4 regions of the Arthrobacter sp. USHLN218 genome follow, and region 4 is predicted to be linked to each of the others. Evidence: predicted binding sites of a transcription regulator. Region 4 holds the regulator's gene; each other region holds the start of a gene.

Region 1 (7,052 bases), on a different contig from region 4:
GGTCGCGGTGTTTCCGGGCGACAGCTCGATGATGGCCTTGTTCTCGTCCCGGTCGACCGAGACCACGGTGCCGAACAGGCCGAACTGCGTCATTACCTGTGTGCCCGGACGCATCTTTTCCTGCATCGTCTGGGCTTTCTCCTGCATCTGCGTCCGGGCCTTCTTCTGCTTCCGGAACATCATGAAGATCAGCAGGCCGAAAATGACGAAGAGCGCGAGCGTCATGAAGTCGAACCCGCCGCCCTGGGGCTGCGCGGTGTTATTGGCAAAGACGTTTACGAACACTGAGAGGTTCCGTTCCTTCTTCTGGACGCGAGCAGCGGCACGGCCGCACTCGGATGGTCTGCGCCGGACAGGGCAGCGCCTTGTAGGGCACGGAGCAAGCCTGGCTGCCATCCATTCTACGCGTGCAGCCCGGCGGTGAAGTCACGATCCGCTATCGGCTAAGCCGCGTTCCTCCTCCTCGAGGACCGAGAGCAGGTCCGGAGCACCGGCGGCGGAGGCCGGCATGTCCAGGCCGAGGTGTTCCCAGGCGGCCGGCGTGGCGATCCGTCCGCGCGGCGTCCGGCCCAGGAGCCCCTCGCGCACGAGGTACGGCTCGGCCACGGTCTCCACCGTTTCGGTTTCCTCCCCCACCGCGATGGCCAGAGTGGAAAGGCCCACCGGCCCCCCTCCGAACTTCGTAATTAAGGCCATGAGGACCTCGCGGTCCAGGCGGTCCAGTCCGCGTTCGTCCACTTCATACATGTCCAGCGCGGCGGCAGCAGACCTTGCGTCGATTTCTTCGATGCCGTGGACGAGTGCCCAGTCCCGCACCCGGCGGAGCAGGCGGTTGGCGATGCGCGGCGTGCCCCGCGACCGGCCGGCGATTTCGGCGAAGCCGGCGGAACTGATCTTCAGGTCCAGCAGCATGGCCGATCGCCGGAGCACCAGTTCCAGTTCCTGGGTCGAATAGAACTCCAGGTGTCCGGTGAAACCGAACCGGTCCCGGAGCGGACCGGGCAGCAGGCCCGCCCGTGTCGTGGCGCCGACCAGGGTAAACGGCGGCAGGTCCAGGGGAATGGCGGTGGCGCCCGGCCCCTTGCCCACCACGATGTCCACCCGGAAGTCCTCCATGGCCATGTAGAGCATTTCCTCAGCCGGACGGGACATCCGGTGGATCTCGTCGAGGAACAGGATCTCGCCTTCGGTCAGCGAGGAAAGGATGGCTGCCAGATCCCCGGCATGCTGGATGGCGGGACCGGAGCTGATGCGCAGGGGGGCGTTCATTTCCGCCGCGATGATCATGGCAAGCGTCGTCTTGCCCAGGCCGGGCGGTCCGGAGAGCAGGACGTGGTCCGCCGTGCGTTCCCTGATCCTCGACGCCTCGAGGACCAGCGACAACTGCCGGCGTACCCGTGCCTGGCCGACGAAGTCCGCCAGGTTCTTGGGCCGGAGCGCCGACTCGAGCGCTCGTTCTTCGGCTTCGCCCGCCGCCGAGACGATGGACGTGCCTTCGGGTTCCGCCGGCATCAGCGGGCACCCGCCGGGGCCCGCCGGCCGCCGCCGGTCCGGCCGTTATCCTGCCCCATTCTCTGCAGGGTCAGCCGCAGCATCTGGCCGACATCCGAACCGGCCGCAACGTCCGGGTTCTCCTCGGCCGTCCGGTCCAGCGCGGCGGCCGCGTCCTTCTCCGACCAGCCCAGGCCGGTCAGCGCCTGCAGTACCTGGTCCTGCCAGGCCGGCCCCGCCGGCGCCGCCGGTCCTTCCACGGGCACGAGCTTGCCGGCCAGTTCCAGGACGATCCGGCCGGCCAGCTTCGGACCAATGCCCGGCACCTTGCTGATCGCCTTGCTGTCCCCGTCCGCGACGGCCTGCCGCAGCGCCTCCGGGGGGTGCACGGCCAGGGCGGCCAGGCCGAGCCGGGGCCCGACCCCGCTGACGGAGATCAGGGTTTCGAACACCTCCCGCTGCACCGCATCTTCGAAGGCGTAGAGCGTCATCGAGTCCTCGCGAACGATCATCAGGGTCGCCAGTTCGGCTTCGCGTCCGACGTGCAGGGTGGCCAGGGTCTGCGGGGTCGCCTGCACCAGCATGCCGAATCCATTCACGTCCACTACGGCAGAGTTCAGGCCGACATGGCTGACAATGCCGCGAAGCGAGCTGATCATTTAGTGACTCCATAACCGCAGGGCTGGAAACCGGCCGCCACCGACGGCGCCGTTTCTCCGAACATATTTACGAACAGCCTACGCGTTGCCGGGGACATTCAGCCCGATTGCCGCGCCGGGCGGGCGAGGGGTGAGGCGGCCGGTTCACCATTTCCTGCGCTGGGCCCGGGCCTGCGCCTCAGCCCAGGCCCGCTGGGCCGGTGTTAGGGAACGGCCGCCCGCCGCGGCGGACGCCGTCGTCGCACTTCCCCGCCAGGCGTGCGTAATGGCCAGCGCCAAGGCATCCGCCGCATCCGCCGGTCGCGGCGGCGTATCCAGCCGGAGGATGCGCGTCACCATCTTGGTCACAGCCGCCTTGTCCGCCTGGCCATTGCCGGTAACGGCCGCCTTGACCTCGGTGGGCGTGTGGTGGGCAACAGTGATGCCCCGGCGGGCCGCGGCCGTGATCACGATGCCCGATGCCTGGGCGGTGCCCATCACCGTGCTGACGTTGAGCTGGCTGAAGACACGCTCCACGGCCAGGACGTCCGGCGTGTAGCGGTCCAGCCACTCGTCGATGGCCGTCGCGATGGCCAGCAGGCGCTGCTCGAGCGGCACATCGGCGGAGGTGCCGACAACGGTGACTCCGGCCAGCGTGGCGCGACGGTTCGGCTCCACGTCGACGACGCCGAAACCGCAGCGCGTGAGGCCGGGGTCGATGCCCAGGACACGCAGGGTCATCCGGTCTTGGCCTGGCTCAGTCTTCGGAATCCAGAGCGGCCAGAACCTCGTCGGACAGGTCGGCGTTGGAGTACACGTTCTGGACGTCATCCAGGTCTTCCAACGCGTCGACTAGCTTCATGAACTTCCGCGCGGCGTCCAGCTCCAGGCCTACCTCCATGGAGGGGACAAACTCGATCTCGTCGGTCTCGTACTCGATGCCGGCTTCCTCAAGGGCGGCCACCACGGCGCGAAGGTCCGTGGGCTCGCTGTGCACCTCGAAGCTGCCGCCGGATTCCTTGACCTCCTCGGCTCCCGCGTCCAGAACTGCCATCAGGACATCGTCTTCGCCCAGGTCGTTCTTCGGCAGGTTCACGACCCCCTTGCGGCTGAACAGGTAGCTCACCGAGCCCGGATCCGCGACGGTGCCGCCGTTGCGCGTAATCGCCAGGCGGACCTCGGAAGCAGCGCGGTTCTTGTTGTCCGTCAGGCACTCGATGAGCACGGCGGAACCCTGCGGGCCGCGGGCTTCGTAGATGATCTCCTGGTAGTCCACGGCCTCGCCGGTCAGGCCGGCGCCGCGCTTGACCGCCCGGTCGATGTTGTCGTTCGGAACCGACGTCTTCTTGGCCTTCTGGACCGCGAGTTCAAGGGCGGGATTGCCGGACATGTCGGCACCGCCGGCGCGGGCGGCGACTTCGATGTTCTTGATCAGCTTGGCGAAGGACTTGGCGCGGCGGGCATCGATGACGGCCTTCTTGTGCTTGGTCGTCGCCCATTTGGAGTGTCCCGACATGCTTACGCTTCTCCTCTAACGATTCTGATAAAAAGTTCGTGGATCCGGCGCTCCCCCGTAACTTCCGGGTGGAAGGATGTCGCCAGCAGATGCCGCGAACGCACTGCGACAATTCTAGCTGTCCCGTGCAGAGTTCCCGTGTGCGACGCCTCTTCCGGCAGGACCTGGGCCAGCACCTCTACGCCCTCGCCGACCCGTTCGACCCAGGGGGCACGGATGAAGACGGCGTGGACCGGCTCCGGTTCGGTCCCGGCCACCGCGGCGCTGAACTCGAGCCCGCGGAAGGCCAGATCCGTCTCGAACGACTCGCGCTGGCGGCCGAAGGCATTACGGCGAACGGTAATGTCCAGGCCGCCGAGCGTTTGCTGCGGGTTGCCCTGCCGGTCCGTGGCCGGGTCGGCGATCTCATTGGCCAGCATGATCATCCCGGCGCAGGACCCGTAGACGGGCATGCCCGCGGCGATCCGCTCCTTCAGGGGATCGGCCAGCTCGAAGATCCGGGTGAGCTTGTCGATCGTGGTCGACTCGCCGCCGGGAATGACCAGCCCGTCCACGGCGTCCAGTTCCGCAGGCCGCCGCACGGTGGCCGCCTCGACGCCGCTGTGGACCAAGGCAGCTAGATGTTCGCGGACGTCTCCTTGGAGGGCGAGCACGCCGATTTTGACCACGCGGGGTTTCCTTTTCCAGTGTCAACGGGGGCAACGGCCGGGATCCGACCAGGAAAAAACATTATCCTCCCCGTGCATCCGCAGGCGAACCGGCGCACTCCACAACGCCCGCGGATGCCCTTAGCCGGTCCTGCCGGCGGGAGCTTGTATAGTTTCTAGTCATGCGACACCTCCTAGCGACCGTTGTCGGAAAGACCGTCCGGGTGGTGGCGAAGCTACGTGGAGGTGGTTCCGCCCTCCCCGGCCTGATCGCCGAAAAGATCGACCCTGAGTTCCTGCCCCGCACCCTGGGCACCCTGCCGCACGGGGTCGTGGTGATCAGCGGGACCAACGGGAAAACGACGACGACGAAAATGGTCGTCGAACTGCTGCAGGGCCAGGGCCTGAAGGTCTTCACGAACCGCACCGGCAGCAATTTCACCCGCGGCGTCGTCGCCGCAGTGCTGGGCGAATCGAACCCCGCGGGCAAGCTCCGCGCGGACATCGCCGTGCTGGAACTCGACGAGGCCCATGCCGTCCACTTCGTGAAGCTCGTCCCGCCGCGCTACAGCCTGCTCCTCAATGTGATGCGCGACCAGCTGGACCGCTTCGGCGAAATCGAAACGACGGCGGGGTTCCTCCGCAAGATCGCCGAGGCGACAACCGAGGCGGTCGTCCTCAACCGCGAAGACCACCGGATTGCCGGCCTCGCCGCAGCGGTGACCGCGCCCGGGATCCGGTACTTCGGGCTGGCCCCCGGGCTGCGCCGGATGTTCCCCAGCGACGACGACATGCGTTCAGGCGCCATCGGTGAGATCGCCGCGCTGCCGGATGCCGACGTCGTTCTCTCGGCCTGTGACGGGCCGGCCGCCACCTTCACGGTGAACGGTCGGGACGTCGACGCGCAGCTGAAGCTCACCGGGGTCTACAACGTCTACAACTCCGCCGCCGCGCTGGCCCTTGCCCGCACGGTACTCGGGGAGGCCGCCGACGAGGCCGCGCTGCTCCGTTCGCTGGAGGCCGTCACGCCGGCCTTCGGACGCGGCGAATCGCTGACCGTGAACGGCCAGCCGCTGGACCTGGTGCTCGTGAAGAACCCGGCAGGGTTCCGGCTGGCGCTGAAGTCCTTCCCCGCGGCAGGATTCCGCACGATGATCGCCATCAATGACAACTATGCGGACGGCCGCGACATGTCCTGGCTCTGGGACGTTGATTTCGATTCGCTCGCCGAAGCCGGCGTGGACGAAGTCAGCGGCGTCCGCGCATACGACATGGCGCTGCGGCTGTTCTACGAAGATGTGCCCGTGGGCCGGGTCGACACCGACCTGACGGCATCGCTGCGCCGGTTCATCGAGCTCGGCCCCGAGCAGCCCAAACGCATCTACTGCACCTACACCGCCATGCTCGCGCTGCGCCGGGAGCTGGGCAAACTGACCGAAGTGGAGGTGGTCTCCTGATGGATGCACCGGTGATCGACCTGCTGCAGCTGTACCCGCGGGACATGAACATCTACGGCGACTGGGGCAACGTCCTGGTCCTGCGCAAGCGCCTCCAGCTGCGCGGCTACGACGTGCGCCTGCACGAATACAACCCGGGCGACAGCTTCCCGGAGCAGGTGGACCTGATCGTCGGCGGCGGCGGCCAGGACTCCGGCCAGAACAAGATCCAGGCGGATCTGCTCGCACTGGGGGGCCGGCTCAAGGAACTGGCCGACGACGGTGTGCCCATGCTGGCCATCTGCGGCCTGTACCAGTTGTTCGGCCACCGGTTCACCACCCACACCGGCGAGGTCATCACCGGCATCGGGCTGCTGGATGCCGAAACCGTGGGCGGACCCACCCGGCTGATCGGCAACACGGTGCTGGACAGCAGCGAGTTCGGCACCGTAATCGGGTACGAAAACCACAGCGGCCTGACCACGCTCGGCCCGGAGCTGCAGCCGTTCGGCACCGTCACCAAGGGCCAGGGAAACAACGGCCAGGACGGCACGGAGGGCGCGCGCTACCGGAACGTCATCGCCAGCTACCTGCACGGTTCGCTGCTGCCCAAGAACCCCGCGGTGGCCGATTACCTGGTGCGCCACGCGGCCGAGCGCCGCTACGGCACGTTCAACGACGTTGCGCTGGAGGTCCCTTACGAGGCGGCGGCGCGCGCCGACGCGGCGGCCCGCCCGCGCTGAGCCTTTCCGGTCAGTCCCCGCCGAGTAGCCACTCGCGGACGATTCCTCCGGTGCGGGACATCGATCCCACCGTTGCCTTGGTCCGGGAGCGGCTGGCCGTGTCCGCCTGTTCCGAGATGCACCACTGCCCCGTTTCGGCAGCGGCATCCAGCCTGTCGGCCGCCACCGGGCACCAGCGATGCTGCGGTCCATCGAACGTGGCCGGAAGCCAGTCCAGCCGTGCAACTTCCCATGCCGCCCCCTCGGCGGCCTGGCTGAACTGTGCCCGGACCATCAGGCCTTCGGTGTTGAGGATGTTCTCGGTGGCGTGCGCCGCAATGGTGTTGCCCAGCCCATAGGCAATCCAGGTGCCGTGGTACTGCTCAATCGGCTGGACGGAGTGGCTGTGGTGCCCGTAGACCAGGGAGAACTCGCCGCTGTCGGCCAGCATGTGCGCGGCTTCCCGCTGCTGTGCGTTCGCATAGTCGGTGTATTCGTCCCCGGCGTGGATGGCGCCCAGGACGATATCCGCTCCCTCCGCTCTGGCCTGCTTGGCCTTCGCAATCATGGCCCGGGGGTCGAGCCGGTCCACCTGCCACGCC
Region 2 (7,052 bases), 320 kb from region 4:
GCGCCTCAGCAGGCGCTGGGTCCGATTCGCGGGCAGGAACGACGACGCTGCCCGCCTCCCGGATGCCTGGGCCTGCGCCACGACCGGTTGCCATGCCTGCTCGAACTCCATGAGGGCCGGCGCGATCCCGTCGGCCGATGTGACCCTCCCGAGTGCGTCGCCCAGCAGCGCGGCGCCCGCGATCGCCAGTGAACCGCCTTGCCCGGCCAGGAGGGAGACTGCGCCGCAGGCGTCGCCGACGAGTACGGCGCGACCCTTCCACCAGTGCGGCAGCACGACCTGCGCCACGACGTCGTCGTACGGGTCGGCGGGGCAGAGGTCCAGCAGCCGGTCGACCGCGGGCGTGAGACCGGCGAACTCGTTCCGCAGCCTGTCCCGGGGAGAGGCGGGAGCGTCCCGTCCGGCCCCGACAGGAGGGTCGCGGTACACGAGGAATGCCGCAACCTCATCCGTGCGAAGGCTGTAGAGCCCCGCCGTCCGATCGAGACTGTCGGTGAGCACGAAGCGGTCCCGGAAGCGGGCATTCAGCTCGGCGTCCGGAACGATGAAGGCGGCCGCCCGCATGCCCAGCGGGCGCAGGTAGTCCGTCTCCGGGCCGAAGACCCGGGCGCGGACTTCGGAATGGACTCCGTCGGCGCCGACGACAATGTCCGCTGCGGGCAGCTGTGCCGCAGGGACGTCGACTGCGACCCGCACCCCGTCGCCACGCACCGACACCCCGGTGACACGGCTTCCATAGTGAAGGCGGACGCGGCCGGCGGGGACGTCCTCGAGGGCAGCCAGGGCAGCGCGTTCCATATCCGGACGCAGCAGGCTGAGGACTTTGCCGCCCGCGAGCCGGGAGAACCGGTCGTAGTCGAGGCGGGCCCTGACCCGTTCTTCGGCGTCAAGATATTCAACCCCATTCACGTGGTAGGCCACCCGGGCCAGGCGCGGATACAGCCCGATCCGCTCGGACGCGTCCACGCCCGGGCCGAAGAAGTCCATCATGTAGCCGTCCCGGCGGGGACCACCGGACTTCTCCACCAGATCGACTTCCCAACCGGCGAGGCCAAGCTGGCGCGCAGTCACCAGGCCGGCGATACCTGCACCCACGACGATCGCCTTCATGAGAGTCCTCTAGCACTGGCGGGAGCTGGTGCCCTCGGGAACCGCGCGCGGCAGCATGTCTCCCGAAGCCAGCACCCGGCGCTCGCTGGGACTCATCCCAGCGCTGCGAGCAGATCGCTGCAGGCCTGCTCGCAGCGCCGGCAGGCCTCTGCGCAGAGGCGGCAGTGCCCATGCATGGACGCGTGGCTCTCACAGTCCTCCGCGCAGGCCGTACAGGTTTGGGCACACTCGAAGCATGCCGCGACGCAGGCGGCGAGCTTACCCTTGTCGATGCCGCCGAGGTCCTTGGGGTAAGCATCCAGCATTGACTGAACATGGCTCATGGTTCTCGTCTCCAATCGCAGTGATTCTTGATCCGAACGGTGCGGCGGACCTGCCGCCGGTCTTCATCATAAGCAGGCTTGGTAAACGGTAAGCCGATCGGCTGGATTCTTTCTGAGGGCTGCGAGCAGCGGCCTCGCGGCTTGCCGCGTGTTCGCGTGCCTAGCGGCTTTCCCGAGCTCGCGCGCCGAGCGGCAGCCCATTGTTCCGCTGCTTCGGGCCACTGATTCTGTCGCCTGTTTTCTCCCGCATACAGTCGGTCTTTTGGTGCCTTCGAGGGCGCCGGATGCCGGGTGAACCACCTCCTCGCCCGTCGGCCTCTTACCCGGTTTCGGCCGTTTCACTCGTCCTACACTACGAAGATTTATCGTGCTATCAGAACGTATCTTCGATAGAATGAGGCATGGCGATCGCACCCTTCGAAGCGGTTCAGGAAGCCCCCGGCTTCCTCGCTTCGATGCGCGACGAACTGCAGGACTTCGCCGCCGCCTTCCGCCGGGAAGCCGGCCTGCAGAGCCCGCAAACGGTGGCCCAGTGCGTCGGCCTCTTCGAAGACCTCTCCCGGACGCTCGAACAGCTCCAGGTCGCCGGGGCGCACGCCGTCGACCGGCACGGCGTCGCCGGCATGACCGGCCGGGACCCGGCCAGCCCCGACGCAAGGTCCGGGTTCCGGGACACCGCGGACTACCTCCGCACGAGGCTGCGGATCAGCCGCAGCGAGGCCCGGCGCCGCCTGCGCATCGGGGCCGGCACCCTGCCGCAGACCCTGATCTCCGGCGGCCAGGCCCCGCCGGCATACGAACACCTCGCCGAAGCGCTGGCCGGATCCGGGCTCGGCGGCACCGCCGCCACCCTGATCCACGACACCCTCGAACGCGTCCGCCCGGCAGCGGCCCCGGAGGACCTGGCCGCCATGGAACACCAGCTGACCCGGCAGGCCACCGAAACCGACCCCGACACCCTGCGCGTCATCGCCCGGTCCTGGGAAGCCGCGATCGACCCGGACGGGGCCGAACCCAGCGACGAACAACTCGCCGCCCGGCAGGGCGTCTTCCTCAAAGGCAAACGCCGCGGCCTGCACCGCTTCGAAATCGCCGCGACCGACGAACAATACGAACACCTCATCACCGCCATGAACACCGCCACCAACCCCCGCCTGCAGACCACCTTCGGCGATCCCGGTGACACGAGTGAAGGCGGTAAGACCGCCGGCACCGACAACAGCGAAGCCGCCACAGGGCACGGCGACCGCGCCGACGGCGACTCCGCAGCGGCCGGGGTCGCGGCCGGCACGGACGAGGACGGGCGGGCGTTCCCGGGCTGGCCGATGCCCACCCGCCCGCAGCAGCTGCTCGAAGGCCTGGTCGGCTCCTGCCGGATCGCCCTGACCACGGACAAGCTCCCCCGTGCCGGGGGCCACCGGCCGCAGGTCATGGTCACCATCGACTACCAGGATTTGGTCAAGCAGATCGGCACCTCCGGCCAGGCCGTGTTCGGCGGCCTCATCACACCCCGCACCGTTCGCAAAATGGCCTGCGACGCCGACCTCATCCCCATCGTCCTCGGCGGCAAAGGCGAAGTCCTCGACGTCGGACGCGCCCAACGCCTCTTCACCCCCGCCCAGCGCCGCGCCCTCGTCGCCCGCGACAAAGGCTGCGCCTTCCCCGGCTGCACCATGCCCGCGCACTGGACCGAAGCCCACCACATCCGCTACTGGAAGAAACACAAAGGCCGCACCTCCGTCGCCAACGGCGTGCTCCTGTGCTCCTTCCACCACCACCTCATCCACACCGGCGACTGGACCATCGAAACCATCGACGGCATCCCCTGGTTCATCCCGCCCGCCTACACCGACCCCTCCCAAATCCCACGCCGCAACCACTACCGCTCCCCACCCACCCTCAAAAACGCCAACCAGCTGACAAGTTGACAGCTCCCGCGTAGCGCCGCGCTCGGAGCCCGGCCGAAAGATGCGCTGCCGCTGCGGCTCTCCCGGCACTGACCGCCGTCGCTGCATCCCCTGCGCTGACCGCAACCGCAGCCGGCGGCGGGGCCGGTACCAGACGTTGCAGCGGGAGCATCCGGCCCGTCACACCTTCCGGCAGGGTGATCAGCCGGCGGCGGGGCCGGTACCAGACGTTGCGGCGGGAGCCGCCGGCCGGTCAGACCTTCCGGCAGGGCGATCAGCCGCCGGCCGGTCAGACCTTCAGGCAGGGCGATCAGCCGCCGGCGATGTGGATCGCGAACGCGGTCACGAATCCGACGGACGCGGTGAGGCCCGTGAGCAGGTGATGCTCTTCGAACGCCTCCGGGATCATGGTGTCGGCCAGCATTGCGAGGATCGCGCCGGCCGCCAGTGCGGTGATGAAGGCGACGAGTTCGGCGGGGGCCTGGTCCAGCGCGAGGAAGCCGAGGCAGGCGGCGACGCCGCTGAGGATGGCAATGGTGCCCCAGACAGTGAAGACGTAGGCGGCGCTGCGGCCTGCCTTCTTCATGCCGGCGGAGCTGGAGAGTCCCTCGGGGACGTTGGAGATGAAGACGGCGGCCAGCATGGCCGGGCTGACGGTGCCCGCGCTGATCAGGCCCAGGCCGAGGACGAGGGATTCGGGAATGCCGTCGAGCAGGGCGCCGACGGCGATCGCCGTCCCGCTGCCCGGAGACTCCTGCTCGCTGGGCTGCTGGGAGCCGGAACGCTTGCGGTGCTTCGCCCCGCGGCGGGCGAGTGCGAAGTTGGCGGCGACGAAGATGCCGGCCCCCACGAGGAAGCCGGCGACGGTGGCCACGAGGCCGCCGTTGGTCTCGGCCTCGTCGACCAGCTCGAAGGCCAACGCCGAGATCAGGACTCCGGCGCCGAAGGCCATGATGGTCGAGACGGTCTTGGCGTGGATGCGCCAGCGCCAGGAGATCGCGGAGCCGAGGACCAGCGCGGCTCCGGCGAGGGTTCCCCACAGCAGCGCCTGCAGCCACATCGGCATGTATTCCTCCGCTCCGGCCGGGCTCGGAGCGCCGGCTCAGGGCCAGCATACTGACGACGGCGGTGCGCGCGGCGGAAGCCGGGGAAGTACTCTTTCGCCCGGGGTCAGCGCCAGGCGATCACGCGGGACAGGTCGGCGGCACCGATGAGGCCGGCCTTCGGACCCAAGGCGGCCCGTTCAATTGGCGCGGCGGGCCTGAAGCCCCGCCCGGTGAGGTTGCGGTTGAAGGCGCTGCGGGCGGGGCCGAGCAGGAGGTCGCCGGCCTCGGATAGCCCTCCGCCGATTACGAACATCCCGGGATCCAGTGCCGCCGCGAGGTTGGCCAGGCCGAGGCCGAGCCATTCGCCGATGTCCTCGAGCAGGTTGATGCTGGCGGTGTCGCCCTCGCGGGCCAGGGCGGTGACGATGGCCCCGGTGATCCGGTCCGCGTCTCCGCCGGCGGCGCGCAGCCACTCCTGGGCAACCGGAGAATTGGCTGCGGCGAGTTCGCGGGCTTCGCGGCCGACGGCGTTGCCCGAGGCGTACTGCTCCCAGCAGCCCCGGTTGCCGCATTCGCAGCGGTGGCCCTGCGGCACGATGATCTGGTGGCCGAATTCGCCCGCCACGCCCCAGTTGCCGCGTTCGATCCGCCCGTCGATGACGATGCCGCCGCCGATGCCCGTGCCGAGGGTGATGCAGACGAGCCGGTCCTGTCCCATGCCCGCACCGAAGCGGAACTCCGCCCAGGCGGCCGCATCGGCGTCGTTGGACACGGCCACGCGCCGGTGGAGGAGCTTCTCCAGGTTCATCCGCACGGGCTCGTTCCGCCAGGCCAGATGCGGGCTGAAGAGGACGGTGCTGCCGCTGCGGTCCATCCACCCGGCGGCTCCGATGCCGACGGACAGCACCCTGAACTCGGCGGACAGCTCGCGCACCAGCGAGACGATGACCTGCTCCACCTCGCGGGGGTCGTGTCCCGGGGTGTCCCGGTACCGCTCGGCCAGGATCCGTCCCTCGCCGTCGACCACACCCGCGGCAACCTTGGTGCCGCCGATGTCGATGCCGATGGCCAGCCCGCGCCGGGCGAGCCGGACCGGCAGCCGCACGCCCGGGCGCAGCAGGCTGCTCCGGACATTGCGGAAGGCGGGTGCCCTGCCCCCGGCCGCGCGCGGTTGGGAGGGGTCGTAGATTCTCATCGGTTCCATAGTAGGGGCCGGACAGGACCGCAGCCTGCACCGAAGCCTGCATGACCAATCTTGTAAATATGTCAGTACAAAGGTTTGACAGGACAAAGTCCTTCAGGCAAAGTATGAATGTGGCTCGGCTCACAGCCTGCCAGGCAGGCGGCCAGGCGGCTCGCCCCGAACAGAAAGGCCGATGATCTCTAGTGGCTCACGACTTGCTTACCATGGGACGGATCAGCGTCGACATCTATCCGAATGACATCGGAGTCGGGCTGGCGGATGTCAATAGCTTCGGCAAATACTTGGGCGGTTCGCCCTCCAACGTCGCAGTCGCGGCGGCCCGGCACGGCCGCCGGTCGGCGGTCATCACCCGCACCGGCGAGGACCCGTTCGGGGAGTACCTGCACCGCGAACTGCGCAAGTTCGGGGTGGACGACGGTTTCGTGACGGCGGTGCCGGGCCTGCAGACCCCCGCGACCTTCTGCGCGATTCTCCCGCCGGACGATTTTCCCCTCTATTTCTACGGCCGTTTTCCGACGGCGCCGGACCTGCAGATCGCCGCCGGCGAGCTGGACCGGGCGGCCATCCGCGATGCCGGGATCTTCTGGTCGACGGTGACGGGCCTCAGCCAGGAGCCGAGCCGCTCGGCCCACCTGGCGGCGCATGAGGCGCGGCCGCGCGAGGGCCTGCGTCCGGGGCAGTACACGGTCCTGGACCTCGACTACCGGCCGATGTTCTGGGCATCGGAGGAGGAAGCCCGCGAACAGGTTTCTGTGATCCTGCCGCACGTCACCGTCGCCATCGGCAACGACAAGGAGTGCGCGGTCGCCGTCGGCGAGGGGACCCCGGACGAACAGGCGGACCGCCTGCTGGACGCGGGAGTGGAAATCGCCGTCGTAAAGCTGGGGCCGGACGGCGTCATGGCCAAGACCCGCACCGAGCGGGTGGTCTCCGCCCCCGTTCCCGTGGAGACGCTCAACGGGCTGGGCGCCGGGGACGCCTTCGGCGGGGCCTTCTGCCACGGCCTGCTGGCCGGCTGGCCGCTGGCCGCCGTGCTCGACTACGCCAACGCCTCCGGAGCGCTGGTGGCATCGCGGCTCTCGTGCGCCGATGCGATGCCGACACCGGAAGAAGTCAACGCGCTGCTGGCCGAACGCGGGCGCGCCCTGCCCGAGACCGTGGAGGCCGTCCGATGAGCCGCTTCGACGACAACCCGCGCCGCTACGAACACCTGTCGCGGATCCGGCTGGAGGACCCGGACGCGGTCTCGCGGGCCGCCGCGGTCCGCCGGCCGCACCCCGGGCTGAAGCTCGGCGAGCAGAACTTCATCGTCGCCGCCGACCATCCCGCCCGCGGCGCGCTCGCCGTCGGGGACAACAAGACGGCGATGGCGGACCGGCGCGACCTGCTCGACCGGCTGCAGGCCGCCCTCGCGAACCCCGCGGTGGACGGCGTGCTGGCCAGCCCGGACATCATGGACGAT
Region 3 (7,052 bases), on a different contig from region 4:
CGCGGCCTGCCAGGCCCATGAGGAGGCAGCCAGCGGAACACGATAGCGTAATTCAGATGGCTAAGAAAACCTTCACGACGCATCCCTGGCAGGTCCGCGAAGACTCACTGGACCCGGAAACCCTCGGAGTGGCGGAGTCGGTCTTCGCGCTGGCCAACGGGCACGTCGGCTTCCGCGGCGTCCTGGACGAGGGGCAGCCGAGCGCTTCGCGCGGGACGTTCCTGGCGGGCGTCTTCGAATACCACCCGCTGTCCTACCCGGAGGGCGGATACGGGCATCCGGAGCACGGCCAGGCCATGATCGACGTGGCGGACGGCACTGTGATCCGGCTGCAGGTCGACGGCGTTCCACTGGACGTGCGCGATGCCTCGCCGACACGGCACGAGCGTGTGCTCGACCTGCGGGACGGCACGGTGCGGCGCGAAGTTGAGTGGAGGACACCGGCGGGCGCGCGGATGCGGCTGGTGTCCACCCGGCTGGTGTCTCTGTCCCACCGCTCGGCGACAGCCATCCGCTATGAAGTGCAGGCCGTGGACCAGCCGGTGCAGATCGCGATCCGCTCGGAGCTCACGGTCAACGGCACGCCGCCTTCGGTCGAGAACAGCGATCCCCGCGTGGCAGAGGCGCTGGGCAGCCCCTGCGAGCCTTGCCTGCGCGACTCGCAGGCAAGCGGCGGCCACTTGGTGCACCGCACACGGGAAAGCGGGATCTGCGTCGCGGCCGCCGTTGGGCATGAGCTTGTCCTGCCGGAGGATGCGGACGTCCACACCACGGACAGCGAGGACCAGATCGCCACAAGCATCACGGCCGAGCTGCGGCCGGGTGGAAGCGCCGGGTTCGTGAAGTATGTGAGCCATGCCTGGTCCCGTGAAGATCCAGCTCGGGACCTGCGGGACCAAGCCTCGGCAGCGCTTGAGGGGGCGCGGCACTTGGGCTGGGAAGGGCTGGTGGCTGAGCAGCGCCGGGTCCTCGACGGTTTCTGGGAGGCCTCGGACGTGGAGATCGACGGGGACCCGGAACTCCAGCAGGCGCTGCGCTTCGACCTTTTCCAGCTGCTGCAGGCGTCGGCCTGCGTCAACCGAGCACCGGTTGGGGCCAAGGGTTTGACCGGCTACGGCTACAGCGGCCACACGTTCTGGGACATCGACGGCTTCCTGATCCCCGCGATGGCCCTGCTGCGTCCGCAGGACGCCGGGCGGATGCTCCGCTGGCGATCGTCGGGACTGGACCGGGCGCGGAAGCGCGCACAGGTCCTGGGCTTGGAAGGAGCCTCCTTCCCCTGGCGCACCATCGACGGCGGAGAGGCATCCGCTTATTGGCCGGCCAGCACCGCTGCGGCACACATCAACGCCGATGTCGCCCGGGCCTTCGCGTTCTGGGCGGACGCCACAGGTGGAAACGTGGCGGATGTCGGCGGCCTGGAGCTCCTTACGGAAACCGCCCGGGTTTGGACAAGCATGCTGCACCGCGACCACGAGGGGCGCTGCCACCTGTACGGCATGACGGGCCCGGACGAGTACACCGGCGTGGTGGATGACAACGTCTTCACCAACCTCATGGCGCGACGGAACCTGCGATGGGCGGCCGACGCCTGCGACGCCGATCCGGAATCAAGGCGGCGGCTCGGAGTGCCGGTGGAAGAGACGCAGGTCTGGCGGGAGGCTGCGGATTCGATGTACATCCCCTATGACAAGGTGCTCCAAGTGCACCCGGCCAACGAGGGGTTCACTACCTATCGGGAGTGGGACTTCGAAGGCCGGCAGGATGCCTATCCGGTCCAGGACCACCAGCACTACGCCAAGATCTACCGCCGCCAGGTCGTCAAACAGGCAGACCTGGAACTCGCGCTCTGGTGGTGCGCCGATTACTTCACCCCGGAAGAGACAGCGCGGAACCTGGATTACTACGAGCGCCGCACGGTCCGGGACTCCTCGCTCTCCGCTGCCGCGCAAGCAGTGGTCTGCGCCCGGGCCGGGCATCTGGACCTGGCGCTCGCCTATCTGCGCGAGGCAGCCCTGGTGGACCTGCAGGATCTGCAACACGACAGTGAGGAGGGACTGCACCTCGCTTCGCTCGCCGGGGCCTGGCTCGCCCTCGCCTGTGGTCTCGGCGGGCTGCAGGTCGACGGCGGCAAGCTGCAATTGGCCCCGAGGCTGCCCGCGCAGCTGGCGCGCATCGCCTTCCGCTTCCAGTGGCGGGGGCGCCGCTTCGGTGTGGAAACGACCCCCGCGGGCACCGTAGTCCGGCTGCTCGACGCCGTCACCGACGCCGGCACTGGTTCATCCGCCATGGAGCCCGACGCCGAGGTCCGGCTGACGATTGACGGCACGGAGTACGCCGTCGCTCCCGGCTCGCCTGCCGAAGCCCCGCTGCGCTCGCCGGAATCTCTTCTTCCGCCGCCGGAGCAGCCAGCAGGCCGGGCGCCCGGCGGGCACCCGGCCTGAGCGGCTGAGGCGGGGAGAGGCGGTTAGGCCAAGGCCTTGGCCTTGATCCTCTCGAACTCATCGGGGCGGATCAGCTGGCGGTCCAGCAGTTCCTGAGCCTTGGCAATTTCATCGGCCGCGCTGGCGCTGGTCCCCGCAGTCTGGCGGATGTAGGCCTCGGTCGCCTCGGCCTGGGCGTGGGCGGCCTCGCGGGACCGTTCGGCCATCGAACGGCCGCGGGCGATCAGATAGATCAGCACGGTCAGGAACGGCACGAAGATCAGGAAGAAAATCCAGACCGCCTTCCACCATCCGCTGAGGAACCGGTCGCGGAACAGGTCCGTAATGACGCCGAACAGGGCGAACAGGTAAGAGACAAAGACGAAGCACCAGAAGAACCACCAGATGACGTCCCAGAAGTTGTCCCAAAAGTCCATTGCCTGCCTCCCGGCCTACTGAGGTGGATGTTGCCAGACTGTCCCTTGGTGCTAGTGATGCCGCAATTCTACGACCGGGTGCCGGTGCCAGACATGCCCAAAACGGGGGAGTCCGATGGTATCGTAGAGTGTCGAACGCATATTCGAAGGCGGTGCGCAGTGGATGATCCGGCGGGACATTTCGACGGCGCGTCGCTGCCTTCCTCCGAGGCCGGTTCGACGGCCCAGGCCAGCGGTTTTCCCTCTCCCGCCCGCGACTACTTCCACGGCGGTATCGACCTGAACAGGCACCTGATCCGGGACCGCACGAGCACGTTCATCATGCGGGTGTCCGGCAATTCGATGGCTGCGGCCGGGATTAGCGACGGGGACGAACTGATCGTGGACCGTTCGCTGACGCCGCGGGACGGATCCGTCGTCATTGCCGTTCTCGAAGGGGAGCTGGCGGTGCGTCGGCTTCGCACGGGCCATGGGAGGGTGAGCCTGCAGACGGACGACGGCGGTGTCCCCACCGAGGTTCCGGAACTTGCGGACCTGCACATTTGGGGCGTCGTCACCCGCTGCCTGCACCATGTCTGACGGCGGGGCTTGGCCAAAGGACGGCCGGCCGCGGGCGGGGGGTGCATCGTCGGGTCCGGGAAGCCCGTCCCGGCGCCTCGGAAACCCGTCCCCAGAACAGGGAGCCCCGTCCGCCGGGCGGATCGCCTTGGTGGATGTGAATAACTTCTATGTCTCGTGCGAACGCGTCTTTGACCCGAGGCTGGAAGGCCGTCCCGTCGTCGTTCTTTCCAATAACGACGGCTGCGTGGTGGCCCGGTCCCAGGAGGCGAAGGCGCTGGGGATCGCGACGGGGACGCCGTGGTTCCAGGTGGCGCCGCTGGCGCGGCGCTGGGGGCTGGTGGCGCGTTCGAGCAATTACGAGTTGTACGGGGACCTGAGTGCGCGGGTGATGGAGGTGCTCGGCAGGTTCGGCGTGTGGCAGGAGGTTTACTCGATCGATGAGTGTTTCCTTGGTCTGCCGGGCACCGAGGCGCAGCTGCGGGAGACTGCCGCCCGGGTCCGTGCCGCCGTCGGCCGGTATGTCGGCGTCCCGGTTTGTGTCGGGGTGGCGCCGACGAAGACGCTCGCAAAGTTCGCCAACCATATCGCCAAGCGCAATCCGGGGATGGGCGGGGTCTGCTCGCTGGACTCGATGCCGGCGGGCGAGATCGAGCGGATCCAGTCCCGCGTTCCGGCCACCGGTCTCTGGGGCGTGGGGCGGAGGACCGGGGAGCGGCTGGCGGCGCTGGGGATCGATTCGATCGCGGACCTGAAGGCGGCGGATCCGCTGATGATCCGGAAGCGGTTCTCCGTGGTGCTGCAGCGTACGGTGCTGGAGCTGAACGGGACGCCGTGCATCCCGCCGATCGATGAGCGGGCCGACAAGCAGCAGATCATGTTCTCGCGCAGTTTTTCCACGCCGGTGACTTCGTCCGAGGAGATGGACCAGGTGATGGCGGTTTACGCGCAGCGCGCGGCGGCGCGGATGGCGGAGGACGGCCTGCGGGCGACAGTGCTGACGGTGACGGCGGGGACCAGCCGCTTCTCCGGGGGCGAGTCGTCGTTTCCGTCCGCGAGCGTGCAGTTGCCGGCACCCACACAGGATCCGATCCAGCTCACCCGGGCTGCCGTGGCCGCGATGCGGGGGTGTTTCGAGCCGGGGCAGAAATACGTGCGCGCGGGCGTGCTGTTCAGCGGGCTGGAGCCCGCGGATGCGCAGGAGGCTTTCGACCCGTTCGTCAGCGAGCTGGAACAGCGGCACATCGGGGACTTGCTGGGCAGCGTCCGGGCGAAGTTCGGGGAGGCGGCCATCGGGCTGGGGCAGGGCGGGATGGCCGAGCCGGCAGCGTGGTCGATGAAGCGCGAGTTCTCCTCGCCGAAGTACACCACGAACTGGTCGGAGCTGCCGGTGGTCCGGGCCTGAGGGGGCGGGCCGGGCCAGAGAGGTGCGGACTGGCCTTAGCGTGCAGGCTTGCCTGAGTGTGCGGAGCGGGGCACCGCCGTTGTGCCGGCCACGCCCGTTCGGTCGGGGCATGGGCCCTTCCGCCGCCGCGGGGAACGGGCTTAAGCTCGATTCACTCCATAAGCCTCCGCCTGTCCGGGCGGTTCCCGCCAAAAGGGGAATTCCGGCATGCGACTCGTCGTCGACCTCACCAAATGCCAGGGTTATGGCCAGTGCGCCTTCCTGGCCCCGGGTGTTTTCACCATGCAGGGCGACGAGGCGCTGGTCTATGATCCGGACCCGGACGACGGGCAGCGCAAGGGCATCCTGCGGGCGGCGGCCGCATGCCCGGTCCAGGCGATTGAGCTGGACCAGCCACGGAGCCTGGAACGGCCGACCGGGGGACCGTTGGCGTCGGGGCGCGCTGTGACCGGGCAATCGGAGGATTCCGGGAAGGACGACGGTGGCCTGTTGACTGGCAGCATCGTGATCGTCGGCGCGTCCCTGGCCGGGCTGCGCGCCGCGGAGAGTCTGCGCCGGAAGGGTTTCGAGGGGAAGCTGACGCTGGTCGGCGACGAACCGTACGAGCCGTATGACCGGGTGCCGCTTTCCAAACAGGTGCTGTCGGGCTGGGTCCGCCCGGACCGGACCGCGCTGCCCCGGCAACTCGGGGTCGACGCGGAGTGGCGGCTCGGCGTGGCTGCTACGGGGCTGGACGTGGCCGGCCGGCGGGTGCAGCTGGCGGACGGCGGAGGCATCGGCTTCGACCGGCTGCTGATTGCGACGGGCATGCGGGCACGGCCCTGGCCGAATGCGGCGGAGGCGGGGCTGGATGGCGTGCTGACGCTGCGGACGAGCCAGGATGCCGCCCGGCTGCGGAGGCGGCTCGCCGCCAAGCCGGACCGCGTGCTGGTGATCGGGGCAGGCTTCATCGGCTCCGAGATCGCCTCCGCCTGCTGCGAACTCGGCCTGCCCGTAACCGTGGCGGAGGCCGGGCCGGCGCCGCTGCGCGCGGCCCTCGGCGAGGCGATTGGGGCGATCGCCGGCGGGATGCAGCGCGACAACGGCGTCGATCTGCGCTGCGGCGTCCGGGTCCTGGCGCTGGAGGGCGACGATGCCGGGCGGTTGCGGAAGGCGCACTTGTCGGACGGGACGGTCCTCGAAACCGATATTGCGGTCGCGGCTCTCGGCGGCATCAGCAATAGCGAATGGCTGGTAGGTTCACCGCTGGCGTACGGTCCCTGGGGCGTCGCCTGCGACGCCGGCTGCCGGGCCCTGGACGCCGACGGCAATGTTGTGCCGGGCATTTTCGTGGCCGGTGACGTTGCCTGCTCGGCCCACCCGTTCTTCGGCAATTGGTTTGTCCGGCTCGAGCACTGGGGCGACGCCGTCGCGCAGGCCGCGACCGCCGCGCACAACCTGGTCAGCCGGCCGGACGCCCAACTGCCCCATCTGGCCATGCCGATGTTCTGGTCCACCCAGTTCGGCTGCGAAATCAAGAGTGTCGGGGTGCCTTCCCTCGGTACGGAGGTCGTGATTGCCCAGGGCTCGGTGGAGCCGCGCAGGTTCGTTGCCGCCTACGGCTGCGACGGACGCATCGTCGGGGCAGTGGGCTTCAACCAGAACAAGTGGCTGGATTTCTACGAACGACTCATCCGCCAGGGGGCTGCGTTCCCGCCGGCCTTCCAACAGATCGACGAAGCGGAAGGACACCAGCCGTTCGCGGCGGCGTTCCCCAACCGTCCCGTCCTCCCGCCCATCAAGGAGCCGCCGCCATGGCCGAGCCGACCCCCTGGGAACAGGTCCTGGACTACTCCCGCCGCCCGGATCCCTACCCCCTCTACGCAGAGCTCCGCCGCACCCCGGTGAGCCGCCTGGAGGACGGCAGCTACCTGGTCAGCACGTATGCGGAGAACCTTGCGCTGCTGCACGACCCGCGGCTGAGTTCGGATCCGAGCCACAACCCGCAGTTCGCGGCGGCGATGGAGGAGCTCTCCGAGGACATGCAGCCGAGCTTCCTGCAAATGGATCCTCCAGAACACGACCGGCAGCGCAGGCTGGCGATGCGGCATTTCGGACCCCCGCACCAGCCGGCAAGGGTCGCAGGCCTGGAGCCGAGGATGATCGAGATCGTCACCGGCCTGATCGACGGCATGGAAGGAAAAGGCCGGATCGACGTCGTCGACGAGCTGGCCTACCCCTTTCCCGTCT
Region 4 (7,052 bases):
CAGTCCCAGATCGTCAAGCGGGACCTGCCTCGGCTGCTGGAAGCCATCGCCGATGAGCTGCCGCGGCCGATCGATGCCGCCTTGCTCAAGGGCCGCAACAACTACCTGTGCCTGCACAAGATCGACGGCGGGTTCCCGGCGGACGATGCTCCGGAGGCGCTCTTCGATCTCGCCGAAGAGACCGTTCCGCATCCGGCGCCGGCCCCCGGGCCGACCACCGCCCTGGGACAGGAAATCAAGCGGCTGCGGGCCTGGGCAGAGGAGACCGGCACGGGGGACCGGGACGAAATCGTGCCCGGAGTCAGCGACCGGGCCTGGCGGCAGGTCTCCGTGAGCGCCATGGAGTGCCTCGGCGCCCAGCGGTGTCCGGTCGCGGCGGAATGCTTCAGTGAGCGTGCCCGGATGCATGCGGCCGAGGCCGACGTAGTGATCACCAATCATGCGATGTTGGCCATCAACGCGTTCGAGGGGCTGGCCGTCCTGCCGGACTACGACTTCGTTGTTATTGACGAGGCCCATGAGCTGCAGGACCGCGTGACGGGGGCGGTCTCGGGACAACTCTCGGCGGCCATGATCACGGCCGCCGCCTCCAGTGCCCGCAAGCACACGGCGATCAGCGTCGATGCGCTGAACACCGCGGCCAAGAGCTTCGAAGCGGCGTTCGACCAGGTTCCGTCCGGACTCATGGCGGCCGGCCTGCGGCCCGAGCAGGAACTGGCGCTGACCCAGCTGCGTGAGGCGGCTCGAACGGCACTGTCGGACTCCAAGCCCGATGGCTCGGGCGCGGTGGACGGCGGCAGGCAGATGGCAAGGTCGCGGCTGGCAGCAATTCTGGAGCTATGCGACCGGGTAGTTTCCACCGCCCAGAGCCGGGAGGTCCTGTGGATCACCCGTCCGAGCAGCTTCACGCCGGGCAGCGGTTACGGACCCCCGGACGAAACGCTTCCGCCGATGCTGAACGTTGCGCCGCTGTCGGTGGCTTCCAGGCTTCGCGAGGGGCTGTTCGAGGGCCACACGGTCGTCCTCACATCCGCGACCCTCGCCATCGGCAGCGCATTCGACGCCGTCGCCGGCTCCCTGGGCCTGCTGGGCGAAGGAGCGCCGAAGTACAGCAGCGCGGACGTCGGGAGCCCGTTCAACTACCCGAAGCAGGGCGTGCTGTATGTGGCTTCCCACTTGCCCAAGCCGGGCCGAGGGACAAGCCCCGAACAGTTGGATGAGCTCGAAGCGCTGCTGCGCGCCTCCAACGGGGGTGCTCTCGGGCTCTTCTCGTCGCGGCGCGCTGCCGAGGAAGCCGCCGCGGAGATGCGCGAGCGGCTGCCCTTCACGATCCTTTGCCAGGGCGAGTCGTCCATGGCTGCGCTGGTCCGGCAATTCTCGAGCGAACCGAATACCTGCCTGTTCGGGACGATGACGCTGTGGCAGGGGGTCGACGTGCCGGGAGAGGCCTGCCGCCTGGTGGTTATCGACAGGATTCCCTTCCCGCGGCCGGATGATCCGCTGATGACTGCCCGTACGCGGGCCGTGTCGCAGGCAGGCGGGAATGGTTTCATGACCATTTCGGCCACGCACGCCGCCGTCCGGCTCGCCCAAGGCGCCGGACGGCTCATCCGCGCTGCGGGGGACCGGGGCATGGTGGCTGTGCTCGATTCGAGACTGGCCAATGCCCGGTACGGTGGCTTCCTCAGGGCGGCGCTGCCGCCGTTCTGGTCGACGAAGGACCGGGCGACGGCGCTCCAGATCCTGCAGCGCCTGGCGGGCTAAGGGCCCGCCGGGCAGCGGCTAGAGGGCGCGCATCACCGAAACGACCTTGCCCATGATCGTCGCGCTGTCGCCGAGGATCGGTTCGTACTGGGTGTTCTGCGGCAGCAGCCAGGTGTGGCCATCCCGCTGCCGGAAGGTCTTGACGGTAGCTTCGTCGTCCAGCAGCGCGGCCACGATCTCGCCGTTGACGGCGCTCGGCTGCCGGCGGACGACGACCCAGTCGCCGTCGCAGATAGCCGCATCGATCATGGAATCGCCGGAGACCTTGAGCATGAACAGCTCGCCGTGTCCTACGAGCTGCCGGGGCAGGGGCATGACGTCCTCGACGACCTGGTCCGCCAGGATGGGGCCGCCCGCGGCGATCCTGCCGACCAGCGGAACGATCGCCGTGTCGGAAGCCGTGGCCAGTTCCGACACCGACAGGCCGCCAGTGCTGCGGAGTTTGTCCGGTTCGGCCACGCCTTCGATCTCAATCGCGCCCGTCTCGAGCGTCAGCGGCGTCAGGACCTCCATGGCCCTGGGGCGCTTGGGATCGCGGCGGATATATCCGAGCTTCTCCAGTTGCGCGAGCTGATGCGTGACGCTGGAGAGGCTGGCGAGCCCGACGGTGTCGCCGATCTCGCGCATCGACGGCGGGTAGCCCTTGGCGCTGATGGAACGCTGGATGCTCTCGAGGATCTTCTTCTGGCGGGGCGTCAGGCTCTTGGGGGACGCACCCGCGCGCCTGCGTGCGCTTCCCGTGCCGGCGGTACCTGAAGTAGCTGCACTCTTCCTCGACATGAACTGGCCCCGGTTCTCTATCCGGCCACCCGGGCTAGCCAGGGTGGCCGGTCCAATGTTGTCAGTGGCAGGTGATGCACTCAGGCATGGCCGCCATTTCTTCAAGCCTAGGGCAGCCACAGCACGATCTCAAACATTTATTCGATCGAGTCTCGACAATATTCGATCACAAGTGCTACAAATGGAATCCGACAGTTCGAATATGCGTTCGAAACAACTGATGCATACGCACGCGGAACGGGAAGGTACCCCTCATGTCTGCTCAGCTCGCCCCGCACGTCGCCCCGCACGCTCTGTTGGGCTCGACGCCCGCGCTGCGGCTTACCCGCCGCGGCCGCCTGGTGCTCATCGGGTTGCCCCTGATGCTTGGCGCCGCCGTCCTGCTGACCCTGGTCGGCTTCTTCACGGCACCGGCCTTGGCGAGCTCGGGACCTGGCCTCGGCCCCGGCCGCACCGTGTCGGTCGCCGTCGCTCCCGGCCAGACGCTCTGGGATGTGGCCGTGCTGGCAGCGCCGGACCGACACCCGCACGATGTCATTGCGGAGATCCAGCAGCTGAACAACCTGCCGGATTCGGTCGTCCGTGCCGGGCAGCGGCTGTTCGTCCCGCTGGGGGACTAGGGACTGTAATAAGAGCCGCTCCGGCAGGCCCGATTCCTGCCCCGGGCCTGCCGGAGCTTAAGCTGGTCAGGTGAACGACCAGCTGGATCTACTCAACCGACTGCCCCTGCGTAACAACCTGCGCGGACTGACTCCGTACGGAGCTCCGCAACTCGACGTTCCCGTGCTCCTCAACGTCAACGAGAATACGCATGGACTGCCTCATGAGGTTGCGGACGCGATAGCGGCGCGCGTCCAATCGGCGGTGGCGGGTCTGAACCGCTACCCGGACCGCGAATTCACGGAGTTGCGGGAGGCGCTGGCCAAGTACCTCGGCCACGGGCTTTCCGCGGGGAACATGTGGGCCGCGAACGGATCCAACGAGGTGCTGCAGCAGATCCTGCAGGCCTTCGGCGGCCCGGGCCGGCGTTTGCTGAGTTTTCCTCCCACCTACTCGATGTATCCGCTCCTTGCCAGCGGCACTGACACGGAATACGTGACTGCCCGCCGCGGCGCCGACTTCGGGCTGACGGCCGGCCAGGCAGCCAAGGCTGTCCGCGATACCGCGGCCAACATTGTCGTCCTATGCTCGCCGAACAATCCGACCGGAACCGCGCTCGGGCTCGATGTCGTCGAAGCTGTCTACGAAGCAGGCGAAGCGAGCCAGGCGATTGTCATCGTCGATGAAGCGTATGCGGAATTTGCCCATGTCGGTACTGACAGTGCCCTGACGCTGCTGCCGGGCAGGGAGCGGCTGATCGTCTCGCGGACGATGAGCAAGGCCTTTGCCCTTGCCGGCGCCCGCGTCGGCTATCTTGCGGCAGCTCCCCAGATTGCGGATGCCCTCCGGCTGGTGCGGCTCCCTTACCACCTCTCGGCCGTCACCCAGGCGACCGCATTGGCGGCTCTCGACCACGCCGACGCACTGCTCGCCAATGTCGAGGAGATCAAGGGCCAGCGGGATCGCATCGTCAGTGAGCTGGCGTCGCTCGGGCTGCAGCCCGCGCCGTCGGACTCAAATTTCGTTTTCTTCGGCGGCCTGAAGGACCCGCATAAGGTCTGGCAGGGACTGCTGGACGCCGGCGTGCTGATCCGCGATGTCGGCATCGCCGGGCACCTGCGCGTCACTGCCGGCACCGAGGCCGAGACCACCGCCTTCCTGGACCGGCTGCGGGAACTGCTCTGAGCTTCGGTCTTCTAGACTGATAGGTGCGGGTTCCCAGTCAACCCGCAATGACCACTTTTGCCACAAAGGAATTCCATGACCACGGATATCGCCACCACTGCACGCACAGCACGCCTCGAACGCACCACCAGCGAGTCGTCGGTGCTGGTTGAGCTGAACCTGGACGGCACCGGTCAGTCCGACATCAGCACCACTGTCCCGTTCTACGACCATATGCTCACGGCCCTCTCGAAGCACTCGCTGATCGACCTGACCGTGAAGGCCTCGGGGGACACGCACATCGACGCCCACCACACCGTCGAGGACGTCGCCATCACGCTCGGCGAAGTCCTGAAGAGCGCGCTGGGCAATAAGGCCGGTATCCGGCGTTTCGGCGAAGCTACCGTCCCGCTGGACGAGGCCATCGCCAACGCCGTGGTCGACATCTCGGGCAGGCCTTATCTCGTGCACGACGGTGAACCGGCCGGCCAGGAATACCACCTGATCGGCGGCCACTTCACCGGTTCCCTGACCCGCCACGTCTTCGAGGCGATCACGCTGCACGCGCAGATCTGCCTGCACATGCGGGTGCTCGGCGGCCGGGACCCGCACCACATCGTGGAGGCTCAGTTCAAGGCATTCGCCCGCGCCCTGCGCGCCGCCGTGGAGCCGGATCCGCGCGTCGAAGGCATTCCGTCGACCAAGGGAGCGCTCTGACCATGGCGCCCAAGGTGACCGTACTGGACTACGGGTCGGGCAACATCCGGTCGGCGGTCCGGGCGCTCGAGCATGTCGGCGCCGAGGTGACCCTCAGTCACGATTCGCGGGCCATCCTCGAAGCCGATGGGCTGGTCGTGCCCGGTGTCGGGGCGTTTGCCACCGTGATGGAGGGCCTCAAGTCCGTCGACGCCATCCGCTGGATCGGCAGGCGCGTCGCCGGCAGCCGGCCGGTCCTGGGGATCTGCGTCGGACTGCAGGTGATGTTCGAGGCCGGCGTCGAGCACGGCGTGAGGACCGAAGGCATCGGTGAATGGCCGGGCACCGTCGAGCGACTGGCTGCCGAGGTCGTCCCGCACATGGGGTGGAACACCGTCCAGCCTCCGGAAGGCAGCCGGTTGTTTGCCGGGATCGAAGACGAGCGGTTCTACTTCGTGCATTCCTACGGCGTCCAGCACTGGGACTTCGACGTTAACCAGCCGGCCATGACTCCTCCCATGGTCACGTGGTCCGATCACGGCGGGCCCTTTATCGCCGCCGTCGAGAACGGTCCGCTGAGCGCGACACAGTTCCACCCCGAGAAGTCCGGGGACGCGGGCGCCGCCTTGCTGCAAAACTGGCTTCGGACCTTGGGCTGATCCGCGCATGTGGAGTGTTGTCCTGATGGGCCTGGCCGGCCTCCTGGCCGGCGGCGCCATTGCCTTCCGCGGCCAGCAGGCGCCGAAATGGCTGATCATCAGCTTCTGGTTCCTGGCAGCTATGGCCCTGGTGGCCGCATACCTGCTTACCCTCGGCCCGGCCGAGTAATTCCTTCGATTAGTTCAGAAAGCGGATTCCCCTATGACGACGCAAGATGCCCCGATCCTCGAACTGCTGCCCGCCGTGGACGTCGCCGACGGCCAGGCCGTGCGGCTCGTGCAGGGCGAGGCCGGCAGCGAGACAAGCTACGGTGATCCGCTGGACGCGGCCCTGGCCTGGCAGAACGACGGCGCCGAGTGGGTCCATCTGGTGGACCTCGACGCGGCCTTCGGGCGGGGCTCCAATATCGAACTGCTGCAGCGCGTGGTGCGGGAACTGAGCATCAAGGTTGAGCTGTCCGGCGGCATCCGCGACGACGCATCGCTGGACCGCGCACTGGAGCTGGGAGCTGCCCGGGTCAACCTCGGGACCGCTGCGCTGGAGAACCCGGAGTGGACGGCCAAGGCTATCGAACGCTACGGCGACGCTATCGCCGTCGGACTCGATGTCCGGGGCACCACCCTTGCGGCCCGCGGCTGGACGAAGGAGGGCGGCGACCTCTGGGACGTTTTGGCCCGTCTGGAAGACGCGGGCTGCGCGCGGTACGTGGTCACTGACGTGACCAAGGACGGCACGCTCCAGGGTCCCAACCTGGACCTGCTCAAGGAGGTCGCCTCCCGCACGGCCAAGCCGGTCGTTGCCTCCGGCGGCATCTCCAGCCTCGATGATCTGGCCGCCCTGCGCACCCTGGTGCCGCACGGCGTTGAGGGAGCGATTGTCGGCAAGGCGCTGTACGCCGGCAAGTTCACGCTGCCCCAGGCACTCGATACCGCCGGCCGCCGCTGAGCCTTGGCGGACAAGAGGGAGCTGCCGGGCCACATCGCCGCCGCACTGGCCGGCGCCGGCGGCGCGACGGACTCGGCAGGCAGGCCGTGGAGCGGCCGCGACCTGAGCGGGCCGGGCAATCCGCTGCACAATTTCAACGACGACGACGGCGGCGCCGACCAGGGCTACCTGAAGGCCATCGCGGCGCTGGCCGACGGCACCGGGGGAGAACCACAGGTGCTGCAGGCTCTGGCCTCGGCCCGCGTCTTTGTTCCGATTGTGGCGCAGCTCGGTGAGGAAGCGGCCGGAGCCAACGATCTCACCGCCGACAAGCAGGCGGACATGGCCCTGGTGACGCTGCAGGCGCCCGACGGACGTCGGGCACTGCCGGTGTTCACCTCGGCGTCCGCCCTGGAGGCCTGGCATGCCGAGGCCAGGCCCGTGGCCGTCTATGCCGCCCGGGC

Evidence for each region. The regulator LexA, encoded in region 4, represses DNA repair genes until DNA is damaged. The targets are predictions, from matches to a motif close to TCGAACANNTGTTCGA.
Region 1: the regulator LexA is predicted to act here: its motif matches at 2,208-2,223, upstream of ruvA (Holliday junction branch migration protein RuvA).
Region 2: the regulator LexA is predicted to act here: its motif matches at 1,808-1,823, upstream of WFH44_RS02025 (HNH endonuclease signature motif containing protein).
Region 3: the regulator LexA is predicted to act here: its motif matches at 2,992-3,007, upstream of WFH44_RS19585 (LexA family protein).

What each region holds. Positions count from the first base shown of each region.
Region 1 covers NZ_JBBCYT010000003.1:15,335-22,386, reverse strand. Annotated here, with positions in the region: gene yajC (preprotein translocase subunit YajC) at 1-285, opposite strand, end outside; gene ruvB (Holliday junction branch migration DNA helicase RuvB) at 427-1,512, opposite strand; gene ruvA (Holliday junction branch migration protein RuvA) at 1,512-2,150, opposite strand; gene ruvC (crossover junction endodeoxyribonuclease RuvC) at 2,295-2,870, opposite strand; gene WFH44_RS07415 (YebC/PmpR family DNA-binding transcriptional regulator) at 2,887-3,645, opposite strand; gene pdxT (pyridoxal 5'-phosphate synthase glutaminase subunit PdxT) at 3,648-4,313, opposite strand; gene WFH44_RS07405 (MurT ligase domain-containing protein) at 4,475-5,749, shown strand; gene WFH44_RS07400 (type 1 glutamine amidotransferase) at 5,749-6,471, shown strand; gene WFH44_RS07395 (CapA family protein) at 6,482-7,052, opposite strand, start outside.
Region 2 covers NZ_JBBCYT010000001.1:453,895-460,946, forward strand. Annotated here, with positions in the region: gene WFH44_RS02015 (FAD-dependent monooxygenase) at 1-1,110, opposite strand, end outside; gene WFH44_RS02020 (four-helix bundle copper-binding protein) at 1,203-1,433, opposite strand; gene WFH44_RS02025 (HNH endonuclease signature motif containing protein) at 1,835-3,361, shown strand; gene WFH44_RS02030 (ZIP family metal transporter) at 3,651-4,406, opposite strand; gene WFH44_RS02035 (ROK family glucokinase) at 4,511-5,581, opposite strand; gene iolC (5-dehydro-2-deoxygluconokinase) at 5,773-6,765, shown strand; gene WFH44_RS02045 (Cgl0159 family (beta/alpha)8-fold protein) at 6,762-7,052, shown strand, end outside.
Region 3 covers NZ_JBBCYT010000011.1:1,332-8,383, forward strand. Annotated here, with positions in the region: gene WFH44_RS19570 (PfkB family carbohydrate kinase) at 1-46, shown strand, start outside; gene WFH44_RS19575 (glycoside hydrolase family 65 protein) at 57-2,444, shown strand; gene WFH44_RS19580 (hypothetical protein) at 2,468-2,860, opposite strand; gene WFH44_RS19585 (LexA family protein) at 3,020-3,439, shown strand; gene WFH44_RS19590 (Y-family DNA polymerase) at 3,570-4,823, shown strand; gene WFH44_RS19595 (FAD-dependent oxidoreductase) at 5,031-6,710, shown strand; gene WFH44_RS19600 (cytochrome P450) at 6,617-7,052, shown strand, end outside.
Region 4 covers NZ_JBBCYT010000001.1:769,132-776,183, forward strand. Annotated here, with positions in the region: gene WFH44_RS03385 (ATP-dependent DNA helicase) at 1-1,764, shown strand, start outside; gene lexA (transcriptional repressor LexA) at 1,783-2,544, opposite strand; gene WFH44_RS03395 (LysM peptidoglycan-binding domain-containing protein) at 2,799-3,164, shown strand; gene WFH44_RS03400 (histidinol-phosphate transaminase) at 3,235-4,329, shown strand; gene hisB (imidazoleglycerol-phosphate dehydratase HisB) at 4,405-5,025, shown strand; gene hisH (imidazole glycerol phosphate synthase subunit HisH) at 5,028-5,663, shown strand; gene WFH44_RS03415 (hypothetical protein) at 5,671-5,832, shown strand; gene priA (bifunctional 1-(5-phosphoribosyl)-5-((5-phosphoribosylamino)methylideneamino)imidazole-4-carboxamide isomerase/phosphoribosylanthranilate isomerase PriA) at 5,866-6,609, shown strand; gene WFH44_RS03425 (SseB family protein) at 6,613-7,052, shown strand, end outside.